One region of the Brassicibacter mesophilus genome, then DNA from elsewhere that is predicted to be linked to it. Evidence: a T-box and tRNA genes for the amino acid it is inferred to sense, from the RefSeq annotation. Region 1 holds a T-box; the other holds one or more tRNA genes.

Region 1 (16,426 bases):
GTGTGCAATATAATAATCAATACAACTAAAAAGATATTATTTATGATACATTTCAGTAAAAAATTTAATACTGTATATTTTATTTTCCTTGTTTAATTATTCATTATAAAATTATATTAATATAAGCTAAAACAGTAATAAATATGTCCACATCTAATAATTAATATCCTTTTAAAGTTAACAGATAATCTTACCTATATTATCCTATGAATACCAAGAATTTACTTGCCGGTCACACTATCAGATGAATCTTGTTTTTTTTCTATTTTAGATATAGCTTTTTCTAATATAGTTTCATAGGACTTCATAGCTGTTAAGCTTAATAATATAGCATTAAGTATACCAGTTGCTATTATCTCTACCGTAATTAATCCATCAATAATTATTGGCAAAAATACAACTAATAGTGCAAAAAATAGAGTTACATACTTAGTAGGGATATTTATCTTTATTTTTGCAAATACCCAGTCAACAGCTTCTTTAAAGAATTCCGTAAGTATTACTGTTACTGATACTGCAACAAGAAACACCCTAAGCATATCAATAGTTAAAAAATCGTTAAGCATCATAAATCCTCCCCTTCACATAGTCTATCTAATACATCTCTCGTAATAATGTTATCTGGATCAACAAGTCTATTTTCATATTTATCCAAATAATCTTTGGCTATACCTTTTTCTTACAAACTATTTATATTTTTAGCATACCAGACATTATTAGGAACGTCTATAAAGTGTTTACATTTTTTCTTTATTCTTTTATTACTTTAGCCTTAGCAATACTTTTATAGTTAACAGCTACTGGTGTTCCGCTATTCTACTATATATCATTAAAATGTTCTATAATCATATAGTGTCTTTTCATGTTTTGTTAAATGAAAAACTAAATTTTAGTTTGGTATATATACTTCTGGAAATTTTAAAGCATCATATACATTTGGTATTGATGTTATCATTTAGTAGAATGGAATATTTTCTTTCACTAGACCATCTGACTATATATTTCTATCTCATTTTTCATGATGTAATCATACTACATCACTTGTATGTATACATGAGGCTAAAGATACAATACTATGATGAGTGTTCTACAATATTATTTATGCTCATCCTGAACCTCCGCAAGAGGAAAACTTATCATATATGTTCATCAAAAATGTAATTTACAATTTATATAGAAGACATAAAAAAATAGATTCTTGTAGTAAATATAGAATGTATAAAGTAAGGAGGTAAAGTTGTGAAAAGAAAAATATACGAACCTACAGAGAAACGCAATACCGCTTACAATATAAACATACATATGAAGATCCCTTGTTAGGAAACCCATATCAATTACCCACCGATAGAGAAAAAATATGTGAAGTATATCAAGTTAATTTTTATGAAACTTATGCTTGCAAGAATTGCTGGAAAACAGTTGGTAACTCTAGAATAATATTAGGTTCTACGATACATAGTGGCTGTAATCAGAGCGGTCTTCTTCAGTAATTACATTATCTAGTATAAAAAGTGCACCTTCAAAAATTAGATTGGTGTCAATTTTTTGTGAAAGCAGTTCATAGCTGGTGGTTTCCTTTATATAATTTGCAGCAAAAATGTTACAGTTATAATATTTAACTGTAACATTTTATTAATAAAGTGACTTTTAAGGTATTATTATCTTTTCATTAAAGGAAAAGCTATGACATCCTTTATTGAATGTGCTCCAGTTAGAAACATAATCATCCTATCTATTCCTATACCAAGTCCTCCAGCAGGAGGCATTCCTATGTCAACTGCTAAAGCAAATTCTTCATCCATGGGACTTGCTGTTTCTAGTCCTCCCCTTAGCTGATTAGCCTGTTCATGCAGCAATACTCTTTGTCTTATTGGATCATTTAGCTCTGAGTATGCATTTCCTAATTCTACACCATATGCATAGGGTTCAAATCTTTCTATTAATTCCCCGTTATTTCTGTGTATCTTACATAAAGGTGAAGTTTCAACTGGAAAATCTATTACAAAGGTTGGCTGTATAAGATGTTTTTCACAACAGTTCTCAAACAAATCTACAATTAATTCTCCCTTTGAAGCTTCTTCAATGTTCAGCGCATTAATCAGGTCGTCTGATAACACACCTTTCAGAATAATATCTCCAACTATTCTTTCTCTTGATAAATTCTCAACATCTATCCCTGTTTCATCCTTTACTAAATCACACATTCTTGCTCTTTTCCAGGGAGCTTTGAAATCTATTTCAATACCATCATATACAATTTTTGTTGTTCCATTTACTTGGTTAAAAACATATTCATAAAAGTTTTCCATCAGTTCCATCATATCAGTATAGTCAGCATATGCCATATAGCATTCAAAAAGAGTGAATTCTGGATAGTGAGTTCTATCAATACCTTCATTTCTAAACGATCTTCCGATAGTATATACTCTCTCTATTCCTCCTATCATAAGTCTTTTTAAATATAGCTCTGGTGACACATTCATAAAAGCATCAATACCTAAAGCATTTACATGACTTTTGAATGGCTTTGCTTCCCCACCACCATATTTTGTATCAAGAATTGGAGTTTCTACCTCAATAAAATTTCTTGAGTTCATAAATGACCTGATAGCCATCATTGCTCTAGAACGATTAATAAACCTCTCTCTTACTCCTGTATTCATAATCATATCTAGAGTACGATGCCTTTGTCGTAAGTCTGCATCTTGAATGCCATGATATTTTTCAGGCAAAGGTCTTATTGATTTTGACAGTATGGAAAAATCTGTTGATTTTATAGTTATCTCACCTGTCTTTGTTTTAAAAACTGTTCCTTCTACGCCAATTATATCTCCGATATCTAATAGTTTTAGTAGTTCATACTTTTCTTCACCTATTGAGTTTTTACTAAGATATACTTGAATATCTCCTTCTTGATCTAGTATGTTCAAGAAAGTTATCTTTCCCATCTTTCTAAATAACATTATTCTTCCTGCAATAGCAAACTGTTGCTCTTCCAATATATTATTAAAATTATCTATAATATCTTTAGAGTGTGTTACACTACCATAATTATATGGATAGGGATTAATCCCCATATCGATTAAATCATTTACTTTTTTTACACGCTCAATCACATGATTATTAGTATCACTCATTATTTGTTGTATGTTCTCAGTATTTTCGTAATTTCTATACATGTCTTTTACCTCCTAAATATATTTTTACTATCCTATGTCTACCCAATTTCAAACAATAAAAAAACTCTCACCCCCAAGACTAATTGTCTTAGGGACGAGAGTCATTTGACTTCGCGGTACCACCCTAGTTTACTAATATGTCACCATATTAGTCTCTTTAAGTACGGCTGTAAAAAGCTTATACTCTATCTCTATAACGGGAGCTCCCGTCACACCATCACTCCAAAATAATATCCAGTGTGAAACTCAGAGTCTTTTTTTCAACAAGCATCTTTATACTCCTTCTCAGCAATGGGAGCTCTCTGTAATAATAGATTACTTATTTACTCTTCTCTTCATAGTCTTTATGTATTGCGAAAATTCTATCATGGATGGGTTAATCTGTCAACTATCAAAAGATACAATTGTATCCATTTGGTATAATGTCACCTTTTTTCATTATCTTTCTCTCAAAAAATCTTAATTTCTACTATTTAATTTATTATACTGCATTTCAGATAGAAAATTTCTCTTTCTTTGCCAAAAGCCAGTTTTTTTGCCCACTTTGTGTCTAGATTTTTAAGCATATCATTGTTCCATAGATATGCATCTTCAATATTTATTCCATAAATACTGTATTGTTTCTTTAAGTATGTCTTAATAAAATCTATAGATAATACGGGTAGTTTTCTTACATCAATTTCATATTTTTCATACTTAGTACTGTAAGTGACACATATACTTAGCTCAGTCTTAACCTTAGAAATTTTCTTAAGGTTATATAATACAGCTTTATCTCCCTTAACAATCCCATCCCTTAACAATCCCATCCCTTAAACTACCCCAAGGTAAATTTATAGTTATTTTATCTGCTATACATATCATTTCATCTGGTAAATCTTCTACACTACTAACAACAAATAGTACATTTTCTAATCCACCCTTGGAAGCTTTCTTAATGGTCTTCATAGAATATTTACGCATATTGTCTACTGATGAATCTATACCTATACATAGTTCATCAGAATTTCGCTTTGCTCTTTTATAAATAAACTGTCCATCGCCAGTGCCAATATCAACAGCAACTGATTTATATTGTCTTGCAATGTTTTTAAACTCAGTTTTATTCATTTCTGTTATTTGATTACCTACTAGTATTTTCATCATAATCCCTCCGATTTCTTTTTTACTTCTTGTAAAAAAGAATCAAAGGTGGTCCTCTAGCAAAGATTGTTTTGCTAAATAGACTAATGAAAAAAACTAATAGTATTAGTAGTTATTATCTATTATATAGCATCAATCTATCAAGATAGATTTTAATCATCTCAATCATTCCTTTCTCAAATATACCATAATTATAAATAACTGGTTATACTATGTCAATCTATAGTTATACATTCTGCATTTATTTGTGATAATGTTATCTTGTTAGAAAAATATTATTATGAGATAAAAAAATATTATTATGAGATAAAAAAATAAGTAGAGTTCACCCTTTCACTCTACTTTCCCAACACCAGCAATATAAACAACATATTCATTTTCACCATCTATACGTAGTAATTCATCAAAAGCTTTTTGCACATAGCCTGCAATTGCACAAACGCCGCATCTGATACCCTCACAAGCTAGATATAAATTTTGACATACATGACCAATATCTAGCAGCATTAATTTGTGTGCTTCACAATGGTATCTCCATTCTCCACGATATGGAATGCACGCCCATAAGAATACAACAGGTGCTTTCCCTAGCCACTGAGCTTCGTCTTGATAATTTTCACCACCATATGCATAGATGAGTTTATCAGACAGATTATCATCAGAATGACAAAATGCAAGCTTATGCTCTAATGGCAAATAAATATAAATGCCTTTTTCCAACCCTGCTACATCATTAACCGCAAGATATGTCTCATATGAATGTCTGCCTCCAGCAGATGGGGCTGGTCGCAAGGTTATATAACCTGTTTTCTTATATGCTGGTATAATTTGCTGCACCCCTTGAGTTGACCATAACAGAAAGGACAGCTCCTGTAATGTAATTGGCTTATCTAAGTAATTACGTCTACTTCTACGATTATTAATGCAAGAGTATAAGTCATTGTATCTTATAATATTTCTATCTACTGCTGGAAGCTCAATGATTCTTAAATTGCTGTCAATTGTTTTCTCAACAGATGGCGGCAAAAGTCCACGTTCTTGATCAGAAACAAATTCACGCTCAGGAAGATCAAATCCGCTTTTCATAAAAGAACGATTATTGCTAAAAGAATTCATATCATATCCCCCTCGATTATATATTGCCTGATAAGCAGGTAATGACATTTAATTCAACATTCACTTACTAATTCCTTCTGCTATTGTGCATCCTTTCTAAAGCAACCCCATATATAGACTTATATGCATTTCTTCAATTGTATTAATTAAATAATATAAGATAGCGATAGATTGACAAAAAGTCAGACATTAAAAATTCAAACAAAATTAGGTAAAATTGTTGATGGATACAAAAATAATTTAAAAGATTCTTATAAAACTTTTCCATAACATACCAGTTAGTGAAATATACTTTGGTCATTTACATTTATTTGGCTTTAAAATGTTGATAGTTATTTTATGAAAAGCTAAGGGAATACTATGGAAAATAATAATATTAGGCTATTTATTTAGTATTGAATACAAATCAAAAATATTGTACTATTGTTCTGTATATCTAGGATTACTTATATTACAAGGAGTGAAAAAATGGATTACATTATTGAAAGCCAAAGACTTAAACTAAGAAAAATAACATCTGATGACTTCAATGAAATCAGAGATATATTGCAAGACGTAGAAGTAATGTATGCATGGGAGCATGCTTTTTCTGATGAAGAAGTAAGTAAATGGATTAGTAAAAATATTGAAAGATATGAAACCGATGGATTTGGTTATTTTGCAGCAGTTGAAAAAGAGACAAATCAACTGATAGGGGTAATAGGTCCGTTAATAGAGGAAATAGAGAATAGAAAATATATGGGTGTAGCATATATCTTAAACAAAAGTTATTGGAATAAAGGATACGCTGTAGAAGGTGTAAGAGCAAGTGTTGAATATGCTTTTAAAACTCTTAATGCAGATAAAATTATAGCACAAATCAGGCCTGAAAATTCAAGTTCACAAAAAGTAGCTGAGAAATTAGGAATGAAAATAGAAAGCGAATATATAAAGCATTATAAAGGAAAAGACATGCTACATTTAATTTACAGCTTAACAAAATAGTTTTCTATAAATATCCTTTAATTTAGTGTTACCTCGCCACATTTTTTCACAATAAACGTCAAGAATATTATTAGGTATGAGAGATAAATTTACAGTAGGTTATTTCATACTTCTATCGCATGTGCTATATTACCCTTTTGTTTGTCGATTCAACAAAATCCACCTACTTTCCTGGAGGATATAAATATTATATTATAGTCCATTGTTTCTCAGACAGAAATATTACAATTACAATTACAATTACAATTAGAAGTAATTATAAAATTATTTTTTTCAAAAAGTTATCTAGTCTTAATAATTATCGAAACTATTGTTCTATACTCCCTAGTGTTCTATCATTCTATTAATTAGAATTATATCTTAATTTTGGAAAATTGTATTATTAAAATTTTAGTATAGGCTATAATAGATTAATAATATCATTGTAACAAGATAGATGTGTCGGGCCGTATAAAACAAGTAAATTATCAATGGCTTCATTCTACCATTACATATAAATGTCCGACGTATGAGATACTTTTTTGTGCACCAAACCCATTGATAAAGCAGTTTTTATATATTACGTACATATATACAATAAACAAAATTTCTAAAATGTGGTGATTTAGAATGGATATTTTTGAAAGAATAATTGAACTACAGCAACAATTAACAAACTTAGAACATAAGTATTGGATGGATAATGTCTTATTTACTTTCAATTGGTGGATTCTTCTTTGTTTATTTATTATTCCGTGGCTGATTTGGTGGAAATTTGTGGATAAAAAAAGACTTCAAGAAATTTTATTATATGGTGTTATTATTATGATATTAAGTTCTATATTAGATGACCTTGGTGTGGCATCATTACTATGGGCATATCCATATCAGTTACTTCAAGTACTGGATCGATTAGATGCAATAGATATAACAGTACTACCTGTTATATATATGATTATCTATCAATATTTCACTAAATGGAAATCCTTTCTATTGGCTCACATACTATTAAGCTCCTTATTTGTATTTATTGCCGAACCTATGTTGGTATGGATGAACATTTATGTGCCTATATCATGGAAGATCATATATTCTTTTCCTATTTATATTATTATTGCCATTATTGTTAAGTGGTTTACAGATAAAATACATAAGATATCTAAGCATAGCTGATATATTGAAGAACTAATTAATAAAAGAATTCCATTTAATGAGTATGGTACGTATTGCTCATGTCGCTATATTCCTATAAGTCCACATAAGCTGACCATCGTTGTCTAATTTGACCTTTATCATTAAAAATCAGGATTATGTTCCCCATTTTATGAAACTTTTCTCCAGTTTCTTTATTTGTTCCATGCCAAACAATCCTTAAAGCAACCTTGTTGCCTTCTGTAATAACATCTTTCACTGTTACTTCTATATCTGGATATGTTCTTATAAAGTTGCTTACATATTCTTTCGGTTCTTTTGGCCCAGGTGAAGTACCTTCTGGTGCATCACTGTCTTTATAATCATCTGAAAGTAACTTATCACAAATAGATATATCTTTTTCATTAAGAAGTTTATTGAAATACTCTAATGCAATTGCTTTATAAGCATGCATTTTCTTACCCCCTTTAGCAGTACTACTATACATTTGTATGAAAATTAATAATGTTTCCATCTGGGTCTTTAAACCACACTGACCTAACACCCCACGGTTGCGTAGTAGGCAACTTAACAATTGTAACATTTTTTTTCTTCAATAGCTCATATTCAAAATCTACATCATTAACTTCAATCTCAATTACACAACTACTATATCCAGTTTTCGTCAAGCAGCTAGGTGCCATTTCTTTCATACTTTTTCTTGAAAAAATAGAGAGATTGGCATCTTTTGAAAATATCAACGCATAATTTTCATCTCCCTCAGCTTTTACCCTCAATACATTTTCGTAAAAGTCCTTCATAGCATTAACATTATCAGTAATTATACATGATCCGCTAAATTTCATTACATTACCTCCCTTTTAAATATATAAATTGTTTGTAATGCTTAGAAAACCCCTCTAATTTCATCAACATTTACTGGATTAAATATGCCTGAGATTAAAATCTCCCTATGGTCTATATAATTCTCCGTATACACTTTACCTCAGTATTTTCTGTATCCAGCTGTTTCACAATTTGTCAATTTTACTCATTGCTTTTTTTAATGTATTCATCGATAAGTTTAATATCATTGATGTCTTTTTCTCTTCCGAGCTCTGACTTTTGTTTTCTAATACTTTTTAAACTACCTACAGGTAATCCGTCTATGAGCTTTATTTCATCTACAAACCAGTTTTCGAGTACTTCTATTTTATCGTCTATCTCCACAATCCTTGAATTATCTTTTGCTAGTTTGTATTTGCAACCTTTTTTCAAAAAATGTTCAACTAGACTCGTAGTACCCCCTAAATCAATATCGTTTGTCCTCTCTTTGACTCCATGAATTACTAATCCTGCACCAGAAGTAATCCAATATTCACTTAAAGGTAAGTTCATTTTTTTAAGTATTTTAATAATATCTTCTTTGTATAGCATTCTACTATCCTCCCAAATAGTTGTAGCTTTCTTGCTTAAGCTATATATTGATTTTCATTTTAATACAGTGCATATATCTAAGCATAGCAGTAATGAAATTATAATTAGCTCTCTTTTTTTTCTTATAGTAATGTCTTATAGTTAGTAACTAATCTTTTTGTTCGTAATACTTCATTCATTAAATATTTAGAAATATCATCAAGATTGTTATGTTCGTACAACCTAGTCATTCTAGAAAAACAATTGATTATTTTCTGATAAAAAACATTCCAATATTTTTACTTCGTTTTCAACGTTTTCTTTGAGCGTTCCATTAAAATATGAATCAAGTATTGTATTATCAAGTATTTTCAAAATCACTTATTCCTTTTTAAGATATTCAAGCAGTATATTTACTAACATTGATAATACATTCCTTGTTTTTGACACTACAGTTCCTCGGAAATATCACTTCTAACAATTTGTTTAACACTATCCCCTCACACTCTATAGCATACTCTTATTTTTCTATTTGGTTGTGTACTTCACTTGCTTTCTTTTCCATTATTTATCCTCTTGGTATTTTTATATAGAATTCCAGAAAAAACATCATTTCCTATAATTAATATTTGCTTTTCTAGCCTGAGAACATAAATATTGTTTCCGAACTTTATATGTAATGTCATCTTTAATAAATATAGAACCAACCTGCCTGAATTCAAAATTAACATTATTTTTTACGCACTGTTCTCTAACATCTAGAACCCATTCATAGTATAAAGGTCTAACATTATTTCCAGATTCTCCACCTACGACCACCCACTCAATTGTATTATCCAGATAACCTGATATATCTATTTTCTCAAGCATGGGCTGAATCGTAATTAGTTTGTGTTTTATTGGTAGTTCTTTAAAAATAGGAATTCTTTCATTTGCTCTAAGCTGATTCTCAGTTGTTACACAAACCGTTACATTATCGTATCCGCATTCAAAATCATCTGGTAATCCTATCGTGAAACGTTCGATACGCTTCGTTATAAACATGAAATTTAGATCGTTTCTAATTCTTATCATTTTCCATGCTTCATTTCGCCATTCATCTGCTTCTTTAATCAAGAAGTCACTATTAAAACATAAAAACACTGTTTGTCCACTTTTCATTTTGTAGTTTCCCTTACTATCTTTTTCTATAGGTTTATAAAATTCTTCTGTCTTATATACGATGTCTGTATTAATACCTTTTCTCGCATTTGCCCTATGTATATAACAGTTCTTACACCCTTCGCTCTTTTTATGGCATCCTCTCCATGGATTCCATACAGCCATAATTCCACCTCCTACAATTAATACAATAATCCTCATTACACATTTTCTAAATTATATTTCAACAAAATAATCTAAAATTTTTTGAGACGTTACTCTGTTTATATAAATTTACATATGCATTATATTTTTATTGCCCCTCTACTTTATTTCTACAAACTTATGTAAATACTTTGCTCTATTTGCAATGATAATCTTCTGATTCTCAATTAGATTTTCATTATATTTTTCACACTTAAAAAAATTATTGAATTATGTTTATCAGTGACAAAAAGTTGTGTTACTGTTCATCCTCATCTAGTGAAAAAAATGAACAAGTAGTAAATTGATGCTGCCAAGCTATACTCAAAATCTATAAACCAAACATTACTATTTTTTTATCTACTAAAATGTTATTTGAGTTAAAATCTCCATGCAAATAAACAAAATTTGTTTCTAACTTCTTTATTAACTTCCTATCTACCTCTATAAATTCAAGAAGTTCATACTTCACCTTGCTATCAATATGTCCACCTACAACCCTTTATAAATAATGTTCGTTTAAGTCCATTATCTGTATAGCAATTTCTATTTTTTATTTAGCTTAAGCCCTCTTTTTTTAGCTTCCATCGATTCATTAATGTGAACTAAGTGATGACGTGTAGTTGTAAAAAGTAATATACCTGATATAGTTTTTTTTCTCCAAAAATCAATAAACCATAAAGCATTTTCGTTATTCGCCACTGCTCCTGATGTAACAGCTTTTTCCAGTCCAGTCTCTAAAGCCTTTATCTTTAAATCACTATATGTAAGTGAACAAACAATCTTACGAGTTTTTTTCCCAACTGCTTTTCGATAGTCCCTCAAAGCATGCATATCTATTGCTTGGCTAAACTCTAATATGTCATCTGAGTCTAATGCATTACCTGTATCATAGATTGATGAATTTGTCCTCTTCATCCAATTATCTTCATCAATTACTTGATTCTCACCAGCCACAAGAAGATTTATTGTAATATCTTCAATACGTGCTGAATGCCACATGCCATATGCCATATGCAACTGTTCGTCCCTTTTTATTCTGCCCTTTTCGGAATGCTATTTCGTCCATGCCTTCCCATAACTCGTCCTCAAATGTTGTACATCCAATTTCAGATATATCAGAAGCATGTACTCTAGCATGCTGGTCCATAAACAAATTAATTGCATCCTTAAATGTTGCCTCTTTTCTCAACAAATCTCTAAGTATTTTTATGTGTGAAAAATTTCACATAATGGTGGCATCTTAAAATATCTTCCGGACTAACTACAAAGATCCTAATACCAAATTGCCTTATATTAATCCTTAACAAATTCTTTTCCATTCCACTTATAAACGTCTTCAGAATTCTTCTCCTTTATATTGTCGTAATACTCTATATTAAACGTGACATTGTCTATTTTCGTAAGCTTTGTAGAATAATAGCCTGTCACTTTGCTTATGAACAGTGAGGAATAATCTCTAATAGGTAATACCTCTATTTTTCCATTCTCTCTTAGAGTAAAAAGCTTATAGTCTCTACCATTATTTGATGTATACTGACCTATTGTAAAGTCCAAATCACCATCATCATTATAATCATCAAATTGAAACTCAAACGAAGAATTAAAAATTAATGGCTCTTTGTATATTGTACTCAAATCAGTTTTGGTAATAGTATTACCAAATTCATCAGCTAATTCAATAATGAAATACCCCTCCAAAAGTGTTCCCTGGTATGCTCCTGGATTCCAATCCTCATAATATTTACCTTTTGACATTCTTAGTCTTAAATATTGATGCTTTCCATTAACAGGGAATAAATCATTATTCGATATCGTCATAGGTGATTGGACAAGAATATCTGAGTAGTTTTCTTTATTCTCATCAGGTTTGTTAGAAGAAACTGTTTTCTGGGAAGAGCAAGATGAAAGAAACAATATTAACGCAAGAACTGAAACGACTATATAAGTTATTTTTTTCAAAAAGATAACCCCTTCCTCTATTAATTGGTACTTCATACCAATATGAAATTGCTACAAAGCCTTTTCTCAGCAAAATCCGCACAAGATACACAGCCTTTTTGCAGCATTACATATAATGTTTCATTACTAACAAACTATGTTGGTAATTATATCATTATAGTATATTACACAACAATAGTGTCGCAAATATCGCTTATATATGACTTTTACTAATTACATATTATACCACACTTTTATAACGTAACCGTATTAGATTCTATAGGTTACCCCGTGGACTTTTACAAGAGGAAGTTGCTGCTATAACTGGAATTGATATATGTACTGTAAAAAAATATGAAAATAACCACAGATTACATTTTTTAGGAATATGTAATAAAATTGTGAAAGCTCTTAAAGTAGATCCATCTCTACTCTATGATGATTATTTATCATTTTTTGTTTCTGATTATGGTTACAAAATAAGAAATATTCGTAAAAAATTAACTCTGAATCAAGAGTAACTTGGTAAACTTGTAGATGTACATAAAAAAACTATACTCCGTTGGAAAAAACTAATCCTATATCCTTCAAGGGAACACTATGAGCTTTTAGAACAACTTGATGAGATACAAGATAATTAACAAGATATACAGTTAGAACATAAAACTACAGTATTTTCAATAGTGTCCTCTTCTCCATTTGCTCTTCTTTTAGCAAATTCTATTACAGAAGGATTTCTTTCATATGTTTTGACGACTGAATTTCTTTTGCTCATATTCTTTTTACCTTTTAGAATAGCTTTGTTTTTTATATCTGTAGTAGACATACGTTTAGCTTTTTTCTGCTTCTCTATATAATTTTGCTTTATTAAGTTTTTTGTAAGTAGAAATACTCCTTCATTATTTATGAGCTTAACAGGAAATATCCACACTTTTCTCATTTGACCATCTTCGCCTGGTTGCTGCTCTTGATATGGATCGCCACATAGTATAACTTGTCCTAAGTATATGTATTCTCTCTCCTTTACTACTTTAAAAAGGAATACATCTATACCGTTCGTATTTGACTCGTTTAATGTTCTATTTTGTGAGAAATTTATATCTTGGTAATTATTTTTACCCATGCCTGTATAATGAAGAACATCACCTTCCCAACGATCTTCATATAACCATTTAGTATGATCAGATACGATTACTAATGTGTTTGTTGTATTTGACTTTCTTATACTCCCCATGTTACCACATTTAAAGATGTTTCTTACATTGTTATTTGAAACAACTTATCCAATACTTAATCTTGGATTAAATGCCATAGTCTTACCTTCATTAATTTCTTCTTAAGAAAGTATTTTTTGTATTCATTTGTATACAAGTCTATATTAAATTATGTACAGTTCTTTATCTTTGTTAAATTGAAACTAGTATATCATTATTTTATAATTACACTACATAAGCTCTTATTATAGGATAATGGGAAATTAATTTGACAAAGCCATATTACCTATGATCGGTTCACCGTACATGGTGTAGCGGCGGTTTTTATTATTGTTTGTTCATTATATAAATAATCTTTTTAGCTGGAATATCATAAATCTCCATTAATTCCTTTTGATTTAACTCGTTCTTTTCAACAAACTTATTAATTTCTGGATGAACCTTCATAATTCCAACAATAACTGAAAACGTATTTTTAAAAGGAAATTCTGCTACTATAGATTTCTGTTTTTTTATTTTTTTAACTTTAAAATTATTCTCTTTTAACATATCAATACTCTTATAATCAGATTCCTCTAAAATACAACCAGTTATGCTTCTTAATTCTTCCTTAGAAACCTTTTTAGGGTCATCATAATATACTCCAAATCCCTTAAAAGTTTCAATGCCATATTTATTTAAAAGTGAATCGTAAATATTGTCTTGTATCTTTCGTATCCCCTTATAGTCTCCTTTATGTTCTTCGTATACTAAAACATAAGGTCCCATTTCTTTTTCCTGAATAACAATTTTTAAAAAGAACCCAACATAATTTAAAAATAACATTATTCCTACGATAATTAGTAAAATTACTAATGAAATAATTTTTATTGATGGCATTTATATTTCCCCCTTAAAATATTTTATACCAAAATTATAATCTCTACAGTTACTGTAGAGTCAAGAAATTAACTTATCTTTTTTACTGGTAATATTATTTCTGTTATGTATTCATACTCACAACTAGTAGTTATAGCATCTATTATATAATTCTCAACAGCTCCCCCTATAAAAACTAAGTTATTCTTATCTAACCAATCTAGCATTTTCTTATATGTTTGATTCATTGTATTATAACTTCCGTAATGATAAGCTACTGCTCCAAGAAAGCCTCCAAATTTCCTTACAGCATTATTACATTCTCTATGCTCATCAACCTTAACACATACTTCTATATCTGCTTGTGAATAATCAAAATTTCTATAATCATCATAGTAAATAGCCATCATTGTACCAGTCATTTGAAGATTATTCTTTTCCGCTATATTATTCAACTTGGTAAACCTTAAATAAAATTCATCTTGGTTGCAAAGTCCAGTATATCTTGAATATGCAACATATGAAACAGGGATATCTTTCACACAAATGTCAACAGATTTAGTCAAGTTTTGACCATCACTAGTCATCTTTTCAAGATATACGTTTAGCTTATTCTTTAATGATGTGAGTTTCAAAATATTTGTTTCAATCTCTTCACTTTTACATTTAATCATCTGTTGGCTATATTCTAAATCATTTCTTTTCAGAAGCTTTTTAATCTGATTAAGTGAGAAACCAGCTGTCTTAAAATATTTAATGGTATTTATCTCAAGTAATTGATTATGAGAGTAGTAACGGTAATTATTTATGGAATCAATCTTAGCTGGTTTCAATAAATCAATATCATCATAGTGATGTAAGGTCCTAACAGGTATATTGCATATCTTAGATATCTTTCCAATTTTATAATATTTAATTTCTGCCTCTTTATTCAAAGCTCAATCCCCCAATCCTAGTATTCTTTTTATTCTTTACCATATATTATAACATTTTTAAAAAGAACTAAAAAAACCTTACATCTCTCTTCAACTAAAAAACCGCGCCTACTTTGATCATACCCCTGTCAAGCGTACACATAAAAAACCGTATTATGCAACCTGATTTCTATATTCAATAGGAGTCAGGTTGTTTAGCTTTGATTGAAACCTCTCATTATTATAAAAATGTATATATTTTTTTACAGCACTAATTACTTCTTTAACTACTTCTTTAACCACTTTTTTAAACAATCATTTTCCACTCTAAGATATGCCACTTCTTCTAAGCTCATCTTACGTAGCTTATTACGCTCTATTAAATTTTTACCCCTATTGTCTTGAAATGCTTCGTCAGGACCTAATTGCTTATATAATTTTACCCAGTCACGAAGTTGTCTATCACTACGCAATCCTATTTTATTTGAAACAGCCAAGTATCCACCATGATCATTTGTACTGCTTTTAACTTAAATTCTTTTGAGTATTTATTTGCTTTCTGTTCCTTTTTCATAAGAAAATCCCTCCTAGATTAGACTGATTAGACTATACAGTTTTTCTGTATATGTCTACCTAGTAGGGATAATATCACTTATGGTACGGTTCACCATTGATTATTCTAAACCTTTCTCAATATTTTATACTTTTTTATAGTAACTCAACTTCCCATTATAAATATTTCATTCCATATAATCAACTTCAGATTATTAGCCTAATGGGTAGTTTAAAATATAAAATTTCAACCAAATTCATAAGCTATCCTTACTAAGTAAAAACTAGTCACTATGTTTCAGTTTTTACAATGTGATCAAGTCTAAAACCAAAAAAAGTTATTTGTTTTACATTCTTTAGGTGGTTCACATGACTCCATAGGAGAAACTGTAACCATTTTTGCTTACTAATAGTAAATGAATCTATTAAGCTTCCTCAGTATTATCAATTCTTGAATTTACTAAAGAAATGGAATTTAAACTTGTTGATAAGTCAATAAGTTCTTATTTTAATTTTCTTAAAACCAATCCATTGTTTCAACATCCGATTCGGCTTCTCGTGCTAGTTCCTCAAATTTTGTAAAAACATTATCAGAAGCTAATTCTGCATAATAGTCTAAATTTTCCTCATACGCTACTGCAATGTGTTCTTGTAA
Region 2 (16,426 bases), on a different contig from region 1:
GTTATGGAAAGTGATAACTTAACTTTAAAATCTATATTCGAAGATTATAAAAAATAACGGTAAATATAACATTTGGTCGTTAAAATATTGTAATTAATAGTCTTCCTCGATTGGTCCTTGTGTTTTGTTCTCATAATCATATATCTCTTAGCAATATATGGCGAGTCATTTTTAGTAATAATTATGTTTTCTATTTTATGATATAAGGCGTGCTTAAGAAATAATTATTATTGTGAAGGATATTGACGATAATCTTCACTACCATAAATTTATTGCAATGTAATAAATTGACTGAAAGTTTAAAATAGCATATAATTATAATGCAAGAACTAATATATAATAATTACTTATAAAACCATATATGATTTTATAAGTGATTTAAATCAAAAGATAAAAATACAATGAAATTACCCATCCTCACAGTTAATCCGTGGAACAATGGGGCAAGGAAAACCCGTAACGGGGAGGGGGTGGTGTTTATTGACGTAGAAGTAATTAGAACCTTAATCATCTGTCTAACAACAATTACAATATTGATTATTATAACATTCACAACTGGAAAGTTGAGAATAAAGGGAAAATACAAGCAGAATACACTTGAAAAAGAAATTTCGTTTGATATAGCAAGGCAAAAAAAAGAGAAAGACGTTTAAAAAACGTCTAAAATTAAGGTTTCCTATAAGTCTCAATAAAATTCATTGTATCGGGTTTGCCCCAAAGTTCCTTTAATCATACTGAACTTAAAGCCACTCCTTATATATTTATATCATATTTAGCAGAAAATATACAGTGATTTTAAAGAAATTTCAAAAATGTTAGAAATCATTTTAAAATATTTATATAAAAATAAAATTATAGAGAGTGATATTTTATGATAATCCATGTTCTAAACACCATTTCTGGAACAATATTAATGTTACTATTACTATTTTCTACTATATTATTAATGCTAATGCTATTTAGTGCTAAATTAAATCTCAAATTTAAAGACTTTCAAATAGAAATTGATGCAGAGCTCTTTAGAGAATAAAATAATCATTTTTAAGAGATTACATTTTATGTAATCTCTTATTTTTCTCATCTTAAACATGTATTAAAGTTGCATTAAAATATTATAATTAGTGTATAAATCTTTAGCAATTTAAGTAACCTAATATAAAAGGAGGCTTCCAAAATGACCGAACTTAATGATCTTCTTAAGGATATTGAAACACTTAGAGAAAATCTAATGAAATTAATTGAAGAAAAAAAGAGTAATCTTCAAGACCCTGATGTCATAGCTGCAAGCCAGGTTCTTAATGCAGCTATTGCTAAATATAATGAATTTATTAAAAATAAATTATAGATAGTTACTAATATCAAAATCATTCTTATTATTATTCTCAGCAAATCATGAAGTGGGGAAAACCGAATTAATATTACTTAGTTAGATGGGTAAAATAGGGGTACAACATAAAAAATGCTCCCAGAATAACCTCTGAAAGCATTGCAATTAGTGGTGCTCCTTCAGGGACTCGAACCCTGGACACCCTGATTAAGAGTCAGGTGCTCTAGCCAGCTGAGCTAAAGGAGCAAAATTGATTACATAAAATATTATACTCCTACTATTCCGAGTTGTCTATAAGAAATTAAAAGAAATATATATGTTTTATCTATAAATAGCAACTAATTCATAGGTATTTTCTATTCGTTATATATATACTAAAGGGAAAAGACCAGGTAATCATCCCTAGTCTTTAAAATATTCTTCTCTTAAAATGCCCATTATTATTTCATCGTGGTATTTGCCATTTCTAAAAATAGCCTGCCTTAATCTACCTTCTTCTATAAATCCATTTTTCTTATATGATTTGATTGCTCTTTCATTAAAACCAAAAACATTCAACTGAACTTTGTTTACATTTATTTGGCTAAAGATAAATTTTAGTAAAAGTTTCATAGCCTCAGTTCCATATCCTTTTCCTCTATAATCCTTGTGTCCTATATATATTCCAACTGTAGCTACACTGTTTTTCCAGTCTAAATCATTTATGCCACAGCCTCCAATATATAATCCACTGTCTAATGCTTCAATGGAAAAGTTATATGTGTCTTTTCTTTCTTTTTGAGTTTCAAACCATGCCATCTCACTTTCCAAAGTCATTGGATATGGTATACTGGTCCATAGGTTCAGTATTACCTCTGGGTCATTCATATACTGATAAGCGAGCTGTACATCTTCTTTTCTCAAATCTCTTAACTTCACTCTTTCTCCAACTAACATATTATCTCCTCCCTAATAAAGAATAATATAAAAAGACTCTAGCGGCAGATTCCAAATGGAACCTGCCGCTAGAGTCTTTTATACTCACGGTGTACTGCAATACAGCTGCTTCACTCGGACCAGACAGAATATATCCCGGAACCCTAGAAGCACTTCCATAAAGTTTAATTAATATTTCTAAATATACTACTATGACTTTAGATTAATGTCAATAATTATTAAAAAATTTAAACATTTAAATTTCCTCTTCGCTTTTTTCTTCTCTCTTTGCTATCATTTTCTTTAATATCTTAAACTTTAAAGGTAATCCGACCACAACTAATATAGCTATTACTAACCATCCCCACCAAGGCATATACCTGCACCTCCTATCTCAATTTTAGTCTTTTCTTTAACATCGGTGCTACAAAAAGCATCATAATTATGCTCAAAGCCACTGCTATCAAAGTCGCTACTGTGAATCCTATCTGTAAATTACCTCCACCAAAAATGTTTAAATATGACTCAAATGCCCAATAATGTGCAAAAGGATAGAATATCCATTGAAGATTTTGAGGAACAAATAATGATGCAATAGGAACTCCCATAAATATTAACATTAGGAATTTTACTACGGCTATTGCAGATATTAGATTATCTGCTATTCCCCCAATTATAAATCCCATGATTACACCTATTCCTGTAGTAGCAATTATAGATACAAATATTTGTATATAGCTGACTGATGTGCCAGTAAATATCAGGCATGATACTATAGCTAGCATAACTGATATTATTAAACAAAATAGCATATGAGATATCAAAAAATTTCTAGTAGTTAATGGAGAAACAGCCAATGCCCTTATTACCTTTGTTTCTTTTTCATCTACTATATTAAATCCAACAACATATCCTCCAATTAAAATGGATGTCAGCAGTAATAGTGCTCCTGTTATTTCATACAGTACTGAGTTTGTTTTACCTAAGCTTAAATGTGAGTATTCAGCCATAGGCTTATCTGAAAGTATTATATCCATCAAGGTTTTAGCAATTTCAGCTGCTTCACCAGCTTCGTTTCCTTCAAGTAAAATCACATACTGATCGTTTTCTCTTACTATTCCAGCCATATCATCATTTTTTTCTACTCTTTTTTTTACTAATTCTTTAGTATCAAATACTTCTACATTAGCATAGTTCATTAATCCAGTTATTACTTGCTGTTCTACATTTTTTTCTACTGCTACAGTAAGCTTCATATCAGACATACTTGGTATAAAAAACTTCATTATAAATGCTAACAGTATAGGAAATAATAGTCCGTATAAAATCATATTGTCTCGCATTGAACTAGTAAAATCTTTTCTTATGAAGTTAATGATCTTTTTTATCATGGCTATCTACCCTCCTTCATAAGCTTCCTTCTAACAGACCAGTAGCTTATTCCTAGCAAAATAATGCTCTCCACTGCAAGTATTATTATTAATGAAAACAAAAACTGTGCCTTTCCTGTTGAAAAAAGAACTTCTCTTAACCCAAACAGTATATTATATGATGGTATCCAGGTAATAAAGCTTGGTGCAAATGAAGGACTAAGGTACGAAGCTATTGGAAGACCAAGTATTGACATGAAAAATACACCAACAAATAAAAATTCTTGTAAGGTTCTAAAATACACGCTTACTGAAAGTCCTAATAATGTTACAAATAAACTGGATACAAATATTAGTAGTATAAGCCCCAAATAATTTACCTTTGTTCCGAGAGTAAATGTCACTAGTATTACTGAATATAGTAACGCTAACAGAGTATTCACAGCAGCCTTCGAAAGAATATATTCTATCGTGCCTGCTGGACTTACACGATAAGCTCTTATGCTTCCCTCTTCCTTTTCTTGAAACACCATAACAGCAATTAACAGAAATCCTAGCATTACTGCCTCTGTTACAAGCATTATAGGAACTAAATTCTTATTAAATGGTATAGGTTTTGATTTCTCTCTTAAAAGTAATACTTTCGAATTTGTTTCTCTTGCAGTTTTTCTAATTGTATCTAATGCATTTTCTATAGTAGAGTCGAGCACATTTAATATTTCTGTTGACTCTGTTCCCTGGTGTATAATAGTAACCTTTGGAGTCTGAATATCTCCTTCAATGATTATACCAAGAGAGTTGCTATCTTTCTGAACTTTATCAATCAAATCATTACGACTATTAAAAAACCTAGTACTATCCGCTCCTTCTTCTATCAAATACTTTTCAAATACTTTGCCTTCAGTTTTATCAAGAATATATTCAGTCGGAGTTAGCTTTACTTTCTCCGGTACGGCAAAATTTATGAATAAAATCATAAGAGTTACTAAAACTAAAATCACTATATGGAAATAATTTCTTAAAGCGACTATTATATCTTGCATAAACAGATTTAAAAACCTTCTTAGCATTATTTCAGCCCCCTGCCTGTCAGTTTAATAAATATCTGCTCAAGAGTAGCCTCCTGTGAATGTATAGTCTGTATTTCTTTTGAACTGATTATTTTATTAAATGCTTCTCTATCATCTAACTTCTCGAGGAAAAATATTTCTGATTTTACTGTATTGTTTTCCAAGTATTCTATCTCTACAGATTTTTTACCGTACTTAAGCTTAAGATTTCTAGGAGAGTCCATTGCGACAATCTTACCATTATTTATAAATGCTACTGTATCGCATAGCTCCTCTGCGTCAAACATGTTATGAGTCGTCAAGAATATAGTACTTCCTTCCTTTCTCTTGCTATTAATTATTTCTTTTATTGTGCTTGCAGTTCCAGGATCTAGCCCTGACATAGGCTCATCCAGGAAAATTATTTCAGGTCTATTTAATAACGCTCTTGCAAATACTAATCTTTGTTTCATACCCTTTGAATAAGCAGAAGATTTTTTGTTAGCAGATGCTTTTAATCCTACTTTATCTAATAAAGTCATAGGATCATCTATTGGTACGTCAAAAAGCCCTGCATAGTACTTTAAGTTCTCATATCCTGTTAACTTAGCATAAAGATTTGGATGTTCAAAAGAAACTCCAATTTTATTAAAAAACTTAGAACCCATGTCTTTAATAGACTCATTATCATATAAGACTTTTCCTTTTTGTAGCTCAAGAAGTCCTATCATGATATTCTGGACTGTGCTTTTACCAGCTCCACTAGGCCCTAAAAATCCAAATATTTCACCTTTTTCAATCGTAAAGGAAACATCATTAACCGCATATTCGCCATTACCATTATAATCATGAAATAGCTTTTTTACCTCTATCATACAATCACTCCTCACCTTATAAACAGTAATGCATCCTTACATAGTCATATTAATAAAATCTGTCTTCAACATTCTTTACTGGTCTTTTTTTTGCCTTAATACCATTTTTAATTATATCTAGTGTTTTATCAATCAAACCCATAATCTCCATGTCGCTTTCTTCCTTGACCTCATTAATGAAATACTCGCTTGTAGATATACTTAATGAAGTTATCAAATATGCTACAAGCTTTACATCAATATCTCTTTTTATATCTCCTTTATCAATTCCGTCACTCAATAAGTCTTCAAATAACTTATTACTTTTTGGCACATTGTTTCCCATAATCTCTTTTTTAAGATCACTATCGCAGTTTTTTACAAAATCAAGCGATATAGCTGAAAGTTTAGGAGAATCAAGTGAAAATTTTACTCCTGCGGCATAAAGCTCTCTTACTAGACTAAAAAAGTCTAATTCTTTCATGTTTTTCATGACATCAGCTATAGACTCTAGCTTCTTTTCTCCCGATTTCTCTAAGATATACTTATACAAATCCTTCTTATCTTCAAAATATTGATAAAAGCTTCCTTTTGCTATGCCTGCATTTTCTACTATTCTGTTAATGCTTGCATTAAGAAAAGTATGCTGTGCAAATTCATCAATGGCTACTTCTGTTATCCGCTCTTTTTTATCCTCAGGTAGATTTAAAAAAGTACTCTTTGGCATTGATTTTATCCCTCCTATTGTTTAATGACTTGTTAGTCATATGACTCGTTAGTCATATTGTATAATAACTTCTATAATTTGTAAACATTATTATCAAAATTTATATTTTTTTAACTGCTTTCTTTTATTATCTAATCTAGTATAATAGATTATAGATGCTAGAAGGTATAATCAAAAAAATGTAGAATCTATACTAGGATAATAAATGTGTAAATGTATATATAACTTTAAGGAGGACTAACATGAAAAAAATATTTCATTCTTTAATAGCATTTATTATGTTTCTAACCATGATACTGCCTGCATATGTGCACGCTGGGTATGATGATAATACTGTAAATAGTTCATTCGATATAATTTCTAAAAAAGAATTTCTGCGTTCAATTATTAAGATTATATACATAGACAATACTGAGGTTAATATAGATAAGCTTAGCGCTGAAGATATTTTATATATTTCTGAAAATAGCAACTTAATATCTAAAAACCTCTATAATGTTAATGACCTAGAAAAAAGTATATCTAAAAGAGAAGCAGAGCTAATATTCATAAGAGCCACAATTAATGACCCTATCATCTTTCCGAGAGCTGAAAATAACGGACTTAATAGCAATAATATTAATAACAATATTTCTCATCTTGCTAGTTTAGACTTGGATAATCCGACCATTAGGATAATAATTGATATGTATAATAAAATAAACCAACCTATTCATGAGCTTAATGGCTTTTATGCTATTAGTTCATATTCTCAGGTTAACTTTATTCCTGAATTTAATAGTGTAAGCTTTGGATGGAGCGAATTAAAATATAACAACAACAACTCTCGAAATACTGTTGAATTGACAATGGATGAAGGTGACTTTTCATTACCAAATGGTTTCTCTGAGCCTACTAAACTAGCATTTGAAAATAATGTATCTACTAACTTAATGGTTTATGCATCTCAACTAACAAAGCTTGATAATAATAGAGGTATCATAGAGTATGTTATTACTGACCCTAACGTAAAAAAGCAAGTGATTGAACAAATAGCAAACAAAGTAAATTTGACTGTAAAAGACAGTAATGCAGTTTCTTTTAACGGAGTAGTCATAGATTTTGAAAATATAAAAGATGAGCGTTTATCCTCATATTATAATGATTTTCTTAAAGAGCTCAAGAAAAAGCTAAATGAAAGCAATAAAAAGCTTTACGTAGCTGTTCATCCTAGAAAATACTATAAGGGCTATGACTATAAAACTATTGGTGAAATAGCTGATAAGGTTATTTTGATGGCACATGATTATTATGCTAGAGATGTCCAACAACTTAATGTATCTGACCCATATAATAATTTCTCTAGTATAAGAACTCCTCTAGCACCTTTAGACAATATTTATGATCCTACTTTTGATATTTACAGTGCCCTTGAAGACATTACAAATGAAGAAACTGGTATAAAAGATAAAAGCAAAATAGTTCTTCAACTGTCCTTTGACGCAGTACAATGGATTAAGGACTTAAATAATAATTCTGTTATACGAACTAGTCCTAGCTATCAACAAATAATGAATAGGATTAATCCTTCTATCACTGAAGGTCAAGTAACAGATTCTGTAGAAATGCACTATGATAGTATTTCTAGTTCCCCATATTTATACTATTTTAACAGTCAAAATAATACTGAAAATATTATATGGTATGAAGATAATAGAAGCATATTATCTAAAATACATCTTGCAAAACTATTTAATATAAACAGCTTTTCCATCTGGCGAATAGGAAATATCCCTGATTTTCCTGTAAATGAAAAATATCCAGGAAACTTAAACATATGGTCTACAATACTTAAACAAAAACCAGTAGAAAATTCATCTACAGACTAAGAGCTTCAGCAATTGCTGAAGCTTTTTTATTTTTGCATTTTATCTATAGTCTAGACATTAGCGTGGATTGTGGTATAATTCACTAATAAGTAGACTTTTTTTAATAATGGGGGGAAGTATGATGGAACTAAAAAATCTTATTGAAGAATTAGATGTAATTGAAATAAAAGGAAGTCTAGATTTAGATATTACCTCAGTATGCTATAATTCAAGACAAGCTATTGAAGGTAGCGTCTTTGTAGCTATATCGGGCTTTTCAGTTGATGGACATAATTTTATAGGGCAAGCTATTAAAAACGGTGCAAAAGCACTATTCGTTGAAAAAGATGTCTCGCTTATTGAAGATATAACTATTATAAAAGTAAGTAATGCAAGATTTGCATTGGCTAAAATCTCCTCAAATTTCTATGGTAATCCATCTTCAGAACTGAATTTAATTGGAATAACTGGAACAAATGGAAAAACTTCAACTACATATTTGATCAAATCAATTTTTGAGCAAGCAAAAATGAATTCTGGTCTAATCGGAACTATAGGTAATATAATTGGCAATGAATTTATCAATACAAAAAATACTACTCCTGAATCTTTGGAGCTTCAGAAAATGTTTAGGCACATGAAGGATAAATGTTTTGATAGCTGTGTAATGGAAGTATCTTCCCATTCCTTAGAGCTTAATAGAGTTGATTGCTGTGATTTTGATATTGCTTTATTTACTAATCTATCACGTGACCATATGGATCTGCATAAGAATATGGAAAACTATCTAAATGCTAAGGTCAAATTGTTCAATATGAGTAATAAATATAACATTGTTAATATTGACGATCCCCATAGCAATGAATTAATTGAAAAAATTGATAACTCTAAAGCAAAATTGCTAGCTTATGGAGTAAACAGTATGGCTGACATATATGCTACAGATATATCATACTCTCCTCGTGGTGTAGATTATATAGTTCATACTCCAAAGGGAAATATTGATATACATGTTAACATACCAGGACTAATATATGTTTATAACAGCTTAGCAGCAATATCTTGTGCATATGCTTGCAATATAAGTCTAGAAGAAATAAAAGCAGGTATAAGTGACGTTAAAGGCGTGAGGGGAAGATTTGAAGTTGTGCCAACAAATACAGACTACACTGTAATAATTGACTACGCACATACCGGAGATGGTCTGCAAAAGGCTTTAGATACTATTGATCTATTTGCAAAAGGCAGAAAAATAGTTGTTTTCGGAGCCGGTGGTGAAAAGGGTAAAGACAAAAGATGGGATATGGGGAGTGTCGCAGGAAAAAACTGTGACTTATCAATAGTTACTTCAGACAACCCAAAACGTGAAGATCCTAAAGCAATTATGACTCAAATTACAGAAGCAATAAAGAAAGAAAATGGAAAATACGTAGAAATTATTGACAGGAAAAAAGCTATAGAGTATGCTCTGAAAATAGCACAACCAAATGACATTATACTTCTAGCTGGGAAAGGACATGAGACTGAACAAATCATTGGTACTGAAGTTTTTCATTTTGATGAAAGAGAAATAGTTTTGGAAATGCTTAATAAAAGGAAAATGGCTTGATGTATATCAAGCCATTTTTTCTAATTGGAATTATATTATTTATTTCTGCTCAGCTCTAAATTATCTATATCAAATATCCTCAAGCTATCTTTTATGTCTTTTTCTATAGCAAGCTTTCCGTATTTATCTACTTCATTTCTATCTTTAGGACCATGGTGAAGTGACGCTGCTCCTCCTATACAACCTCCAACGCATGCCATACCTTCTATAAAGTTGGCATCAAGCTTGTTTACTCTGGCCATTTTCAAAGCTCTGTCACATTCTTTTATTCCGTCACAGCTAATAGGCTTAAAGTTTACTTCCATGTTATCCATATCTACAACATGTCTTACTGACTCCACTAACCCGCCAGTTCTAGCAAATATTCTTCCATAAAAAGAAGCATTATCTAATACTGTCTCATCACAGAATTCTATTTTTATTTCAGCTGCATCTAGCATAGCAGCTAATTCTTCAAAGGTCAATACATAATCCGTACTTCCAGCTAAATCACTTTGCTTTATCTCCATTTTCTTTGCTGTACATGGTCCTATAAACACTACCTTAGCATTCTCATCCATATTTTTTATAAGTCTTGACACTGCAATCATTGGTGAAACTGACGTTGATATCTTGTTTTCTAGCATTGGATAATTCTTCTTAATAAATGAAACAAATGCTGGACAACATGAACTAGTCATAATTCTTTGATTTTCAATATTCTCAGCAAATTCATGTGCTTCATGTTTAGCCACTATATCTGCTCCTAATGCAGCTTCAACCACATCATGAAAGCCCAGCTTCTTAATTCCATTTACTACTTGGCCGATTTTAGCATAAGTAAACTGACTTGATATTGCTGGTGCTATAACAGCATAAACCTTAGTATTTCTATTTGCTTTAGCTTCCTTTAATAGCTCTATAACATCAACTATATATGATTTATCCATAATTGCTCCAAAAGGACATTGATAAACGCATGCACCACACTGTATACACTTTTCATCATCTATAACTGCTTTCTTTTCCTCATTAATTGAAAGTGCCGAAGTAGGACATGCTCTTTTGCAAGGCCTCATAACATCTGATATAGCATTGTAGGGACAAGCCTCTTTGCATTTTCCACATTCAATACATTTATTTGGATTTATATATGCTCTGTGACCTATAAACTGTATCGCGCCAACAGGGCAAGCATCTGAGCATCTATGAGCTAAACAGCCTCTACACGCTTCTGTTACTACAAAACGGTCAAGAGGGCATTTATCACAAGCTGAATCAAGAACTTCGATTATATTATCATTATCTTTATTTCCTCCCATGGCAAGCTTAACTCTCTCTACAGTAATTGCTCTTTCTTTATGAATACAGCACCTTGTTCTTGGCTCAGGGCCTGGATCAATTATTTCTGGGATTTTACTACAGCCTTCTTCAAGTCTTCCTTCCATAGCTAATCTGGAGACTTCTCTTAATACTTCATATTTAATAAGTTGAACTTGACTTTCAAACTTTCTCACTTTCTCTCCTCCTCCCTATCCATAATTATGAATTAAACATAATTTATTGAAACCTTCTTTCCTAAATCTAGCATCAGTTTTGATAGCTCATTTACTACTTGTAGCTTTATACTTAAGTCTATTGGCAGGTTAGGATTCTGGTGTGCCGGATTTATTGCTTTACCAACCCATAGTTTGAGATGAGTACAGTCTTCTATAAGCATTTTTGCTAAACAAGATGCTCCATCCTTACCATTTAAGTCGTATACTGTATATCCTCCTGTTGGATAATTAGCATACTTCTTTATTTTCTCAACAGCCTTACTCAGTGTAAGTACACCTTCTGTAACAAGATCTATCCCTTTTATTTTCGCCATTGGTGGGACATCTTTTGTCATTGACTCTAAGTCTACTATTACATCTTGATTCAGTTCTCTGCCTACTATTTTCGCTGCAGTCCCTCCACACACAACTTTTTTAGTTGCATTTTTCATGAAATCTTTTATTACTCTGGAATCATTTGATTCATCTTCTGGAGGTCCTGTAAATAAATCAATAATTTCTGGCATTCTCATTTTTACACTAACGACTGTAGTATCATCACCAGGCTTATCAGCATATAAGCACTTACATGTATCAACTAAGCTTTTCGAAATACCTTTAGCACATTTTTCTCTTCTGACTTGTCTTCCTATATAATCAGCAACATTTTCCCATTGCCAGCCCAGGTTTAAGATTCCACCTACCCCAGCATGGATGACTCCATCACTAACTAATGTTAGTGTATCACCTTCTTTTAATGCTATATTGCTTTCCATTATTTTCTTTCCATTTATTACAATTTCTTTTCTTTCAATATCTATAATCCTATTATCTCTAGTAAAAAATATTGGAGGATTATCGTATTCAATCATATAAGCCGTTCCATCATTCTGTATTTTTATAATTCCAAATGTTGAATAAGCTAGCTTTCTGACATTACATACAGGGAGAGTGTTTGCAATAGTATCAACAGTCTCATAGATGCTTGCTCCTTCTTTAAGCATAGTCCCTGCTATCTTTGTTGTCATTGTAGCAAGTATATTGGCTTTTACTCCACTTCCAAGTCCATCAGCTAATACAATAATTACGCTTTGATCTGTATTAACAATTTCCACTTTGTCACCACACAACTCTTCACCATACTTATTTAAGCTGTCATAGGCAACATCAATGAAGTATTCCATTACATATCACCTGCCTCCCCTAATGCTATACCCTTCAATTTCGTAAGTATTACCTTTGTTTCTGCTGTAGTCTCTCCTAATAAGCTTGCAATCTCCTGTGCTACTCTCATCTGCTTTTCAATAACTTCTTGTGCAGCGTCTAGTGTTCTCTCTTTTACTCTAGCAAGCTCTTCCTTATTTTTCTCTGCTAATGTAACATCTGTCATAATAGTCATAATAACATTCTCTTTTTCCAAGTATAGTATATTAGCGATTAGTACAACGCCATATTTTGAGTAGACAACCTTTTGTCCTATAAGACTTTCCTTTGTCGTCATGACCTTGATAAACTCTTCATCATTTATTATCTTTGATATTGGTTTACCTTTTATATCATCTGCTTTAACTCTAAATACTCTTTCTGAAGAAGGATTAAACTCTTTTACACATAGTTCATTATCTAAAAGAAAAATTACATTAGGACTATTGTCAAAAATGACATTTTTCAAGCTTTCAGCTTTTGCTCTCATAAATGGTAAACACATATTTATTTCTGACATTCCCTCAAAAATAGATTCCGCCTTTTCTCTACACGTTACATATCCACATGCATTACAATTTAGTTCGTCTTCAGGTTTATATTTTCCCATTTTTCTTAGTATTGCTTGAAGCTCTTCCTCAGAAGCTTTTCTTCTATTAGCTTTCCTATCAAAAAACGATTTCGAGAAATCTATTCTTTCCGTAACATATTCTGCTTCAACACCACTGTTTGAAAAGTTTCTTTTTTTGTTTACATAGTTCTTAACTCTATTTTCTCTTTTATAATAGTTTGTGTCATCTTTAGGCATACCTGGACCATCTATACAGCTTCCTTCACATACATTAAGTTCTACACACACCCTGTTTATGCTCTTATTCTCAATACATTCTAGTATTTCTTTGCACCTATCTACTCCTGTAACTCGAATTATTTCATACTTCCTTTGAACTTCATCTGAACCATTTATTAAAAAGCCGCCTTCCAATGGAAAGGAACTTCCCCTTCTATAGGATGTGTGATCAAATATCTGAGGCTCTAGCTCATTTAATTGTATTTTCTCTTCCTTAAACCAATCATCCAACTCTTCAAATGTTAATACTGAATCTATGATTTCATTATGCTGAAAGTCCTCTGCTTCTACTTTTTTAGCAAGACATGGGCCGATAAAAACCATATAGCTATCCATTCCATATTTATGCTTAAGTAATTTCCCATGAGCTATCATCGGTGAAACTATGGGTATCATATATTTTGTTAGAGATGGGTAATATTTTTCAACCAGATAATTTGCAGATGGGCAGCTTGTAGTAATTAAGTTGTCATAGCTTCCTTCTTCCGCATATTCTTTATAATAATCAAGTACTATTTCAGCTCCTATAGCAGTTTCCTCAACTACATCAAATCCAAGCTGCTTTAATGCAGTTACTATTTGATGCTCATCTTTCATTTCAAAAGCTCCTGCAAACGAAGGCGCAATACTTGCTATGACTTTTTTATCATTTTGTATTGCATCTTTTACTTGCTCAATATTACTCTTTATATATAAAGCCTCTTTTTGACAAACGACCTGACATTTCCCACATGAAATGCACATTTCATCAACAATTTCCGCATGTTCTTCAAGGATTGTTATAGCCTTAGATGGACATGTTCTTAAACATTTATAACAATTGTTGCATTTTTCTCTTGAGAAGTTTATGAACTTCATTGTTATAGCCTCCCAGAAACATTGTTATCAAAAAATTCTTCTACAGTTTCTTCACTAACTGATACAACTTTGTCATCGTCAACTTTTACTGAAACAGCTTTGGTACATTCTCCTAGACAAAACGCTGCTTTTACAGTAACTTTCTCTTCCAAATGTTTTTCATCAATAATTTTTTGCAATCCTTTAATCACGTTATAAGCTCCTTTAAGATGACATGCACTACCTATACAAACATTAATTGTAACCATAATAAATCCTCCTTTCTTATTTGTTATCATTTTAACAATCTTTTATAAAAAAACATATTGTTCGATAAAATTTTAATATCTTTAGAATATACATTTAGTCACAAATAGTAATGTTTTTTTGTTATCTTCATTAAATACAACTTCCAATTCTATTAATTACAGTATACTATCTTGTTATAAAATTATCAATTTGTAAAAAACAATAAGAACATTCTCCCAACTCTTGTTGTTTGCATGCTTTAGCATAATAATAGCTCATTTATTACAAAAAGTTAAGAATGTGATAAATTAGGACGTTAAGGCTATAGATATATTTATCATATAAAAATATAATTAAGATAAATACAAATAAGGGGTACTGAATATGAGTATAATTTTGCTAAATAGCATTATGAATCGTATAAATGATATGCCTATGCTTCCTGAGAGCATAGAAACAATAATCAGACTAACTGAAGATCCAGATTCTACTGTAAAGGATTTAGAAAAAGAGATATTAAAGGATCAAAGTTTGACATCACAAGTACTTAAACTAGCAAATTCAACACATTATGGATATTCTAGGCGTATAAGTACAATTTCTGAAGCAACTGTATTATTAGGATTTCAGACAATTAAAAGTATTGCTTTAACGACAAGTGTCAATACACATCTACTTAAGGAACTACCAGGGTATGGACTAAAAAAAGATATGTTATGGCAACAATCACTTGCTTGTGCTATAATTTCTAGACTGATCTCTAAAAAAACAAAAATCTGTCACCCTGAGCAAGCTTATATAGCTGGGCTTTTAAGGGATATTGGTAAAGTAATTCTGAACTGTTATGTAACATCTGAGTTTTATAAGATAATCGATAAAGTTAATGATGAAGGCTCTACGTTTATAGAAGCAGAAGAAGAAATACTTGGATATAATCATGCACAAGTAGGTGCAAATATTGCTAGAAAATGGAACTTCCCAGCGAATCTAGTAGAAGCAATAGAATACCATCACTCCCCAGAAGCTGCTATGATCGATCATGAGCTTGTTTCAATTGTTCACATTGCTGATGCTTTAGCAATGATGCTTGGAATAGGTCTTGGAATAGATGGAATGCAATATATGCTTTCAGATTTCGCTCTAGAATCAATTAGTCTTTGTAAAAATGATATTGAACATATAGTATCTGAAGTAACTGATATGTTATTTGTTGAAGAAGCTCTTAGTATTACAGAATAAAAAAACGGCATATGCCGTTTTTTTACATTGGTTCTTTTTCTTTTAAGAAGAATATAGCTAAGGTACCTGGCCCGGAATGAGCACCTACTGCACATCCTATCATTCCTATAACAAAATCTGTGCACCCGAAGTTTTCTTCCATCATTTCTTTAAGCTTCATTGCCCCTTCTAGATCGTCTCCATGAGTAATACCTATTGTTTGACTAGACAAATCTACTCCTCTTTCTTTCATTAATTCAATCATTCTCTTAAAAACTTTGTTGCGACCTCTAGTCTTTTCAATAGGAATTAATTTACCATCTTCAACATCCAATATAGGCTTTATGTTAAGTAAGCCACCAACAAATGCCGCTGTACGGCTTACTCTACCACCTCTATATAGATATTCTAAATCATCAACAGTAAATATATGCTCCATATTCATAGAGTAGAATTTGACTGCTTCAACTATCTCATCTTTTGATTTGCCTTCTTGTAGCATTAGTGCAGCTTTATATACTACTAGACCGAATCCACCCGAAGCGCATTTTGTATCTATTATATCTACATTGAATTCAGGATAGTCCTCTATAACTTCATGTTTTGCCATCATAGCAGAATTATATGTACCTGACAGTCCTGAAGAAAAAGCTATATAAATACACTGATCGCCATTTTCCGCGTATCTTTTGAATTTTTCAGTAAATACTTGAGGTGGTACCTGTGCAGTTTTATATATTTTCCCATCTCTCATGTTGCCATATAGCTCTTTAGCATTTAATGTTTCACCATCTTTATATTCAATATCATTCATATAAACTAAAATCGGTATTACATCTATGTTATACTTTTGT

Evidence for each region. A T-box is a leader RNA that pairs with one kind of tRNA and senses whether it is charged. The one in region 1 lies ahead of lysS (lysine--tRNA ligase), so its partner is inferred to be a tRNA-Lys.
Region 2: it encodes a tRNA-Lys, which carries the amino acid that the T-box ahead of lysS (lysine--tRNA ligase) is inferred to sense. The anticodon was not compared.

The regions. Positions count from the first base shown of each region.
Region 1 covers NZ_JBNPXI010000002.1:78,440-94,865, reverse strand. Annotated here, with positions in the region: gene HNR33_RS02925 (hypothetical protein) at 222-566, opposite strand; gene lysS (lysine--tRNA ligase) at 1,659-3,179, opposite strand; T-box leader at 3,267-3,527, opposite strand; gene HNR33_RS02915 (hypothetical protein) at 3,653-3,988, opposite strand; gene HNR33_RS02910 (class I SAM-dependent methyltransferase) at 3,960-4,322, opposite strand; gene HNR33_RS02905 (SagB/ThcOx family dehydrogenase) at 4,656-5,438, opposite strand; gene HNR33_RS02900 (GNAT family N-acetyltransferase) at 5,907-6,422, shown strand; gene HNR33_RS02895 (CBO0543 family protein) at 7,032-7,574, shown strand; gene HNR33_RS02890 (ester cyclase) at 7,648-8,007, opposite strand; gene HNR33_RS02885 (VOC family protein) at 8,033-8,398, opposite strand; gene HNR33_RS02880 (hypothetical protein) at 8,580-8,969, opposite strand; gene HNR33_RS02875 (DUF5131 family protein) at 9,558-10,274, opposite strand; gene HNR33_RS02870 (aminoglycoside phosphotransferase family protein) at 10,624-10,776, opposite strand; gene HNR33_RS02865 (hypothetical protein) at 10,839-11,306, opposite strand; gene HNR33_RS02860 (hypothetical protein) at 11,272-11,442, opposite strand; gene HNR33_RS02855 (hypothetical protein) at 11,589-12,254, opposite strand; gene HNR33_RS02850 (helix-turn-helix domain-containing protein) at 12,503-12,754, shown strand; gene HNR33_RS02845 (SRA domain-containing endonuclease) at 12,871-13,485, opposite strand; gene HNR33_RS02840 (hypothetical protein) at 13,775-14,326, opposite strand; gene HNR33_RS02835 (MerR family transcriptional regulator) at 14,395-15,240, opposite strand; gene HNR33_RS02830 (IS3 family transposase) at 15,394-15,534, opposite strand; gene HNR33_RS02825 (hypothetical protein) at 16,289-16,426, opposite strand, start outside.
Region 2 covers NZ_JBNPXI010000003.1:287,349-303,774, reverse strand. Annotated here, with positions in the region: gene HNR33_RS06370 (ankyrin repeat domain-containing protein) at 1-57, shown strand, start outside; gene HNR33_RS06365 (hypothetical protein) at 402-653, shown strand; gene HNR33_RS06360 (Spo0E family sporulation regulatory protein-aspartic acid phosphatase) at 1,175-1,345, shown strand; tRNA gene HNR33_RS06355 (tRNA-Lys) at 1,497-1,573, opposite strand; gene HNR33_RS06350 (GNAT family N-acetyltransferase) at 1,730-2,263, opposite strand; gene HNR33_RS06345 (ABC transporter permease) at 2,632-3,633, opposite strand; gene HNR33_RS06340 (ABC transporter permease) at 3,636-4,682, opposite strand; gene HNR33_RS06335 (ABC transporter ATP-binding protein) at 4,682-5,536, opposite strand; gene HNR33_RS06330 (TetR/AcrR family transcriptional regulator) at 5,586-6,242, opposite strand; gene HNR33_RS06325 (glycosyl hydrolase family 18 protein) at 6,485-8,110, shown strand; gene HNR33_RS06320 (UDP-N-acetylmuramoyl-L-alanyl-D-glutamate--2,6-diaminopimelate ligase) at 8,232-9,698, shown strand; gene HNR33_RS06315 (4Fe-4S dicluster domain-containing protein) at 9,734-11,194, opposite strand; gene HNR33_RS06310 (SpoIIE family protein phosphatase) at 11,227-12,399, opposite strand; gene HNR33_RS06305 ([Fe-Fe] hydrogenase large subunit C-terminal domain-containing protein) at 12,399-14,126, opposite strand; gene HNR33_RS06300 ((2Fe-2S) ferredoxin domain-containing protein) at 14,129-14,374, opposite strand; gene HNR33_RS06295 (HDOD domain-containing protein) at 14,739-15,593, shown strand; gene HNR33_RS06290 (DegV family protein) at 15,616-16,426, opposite strand, start outside.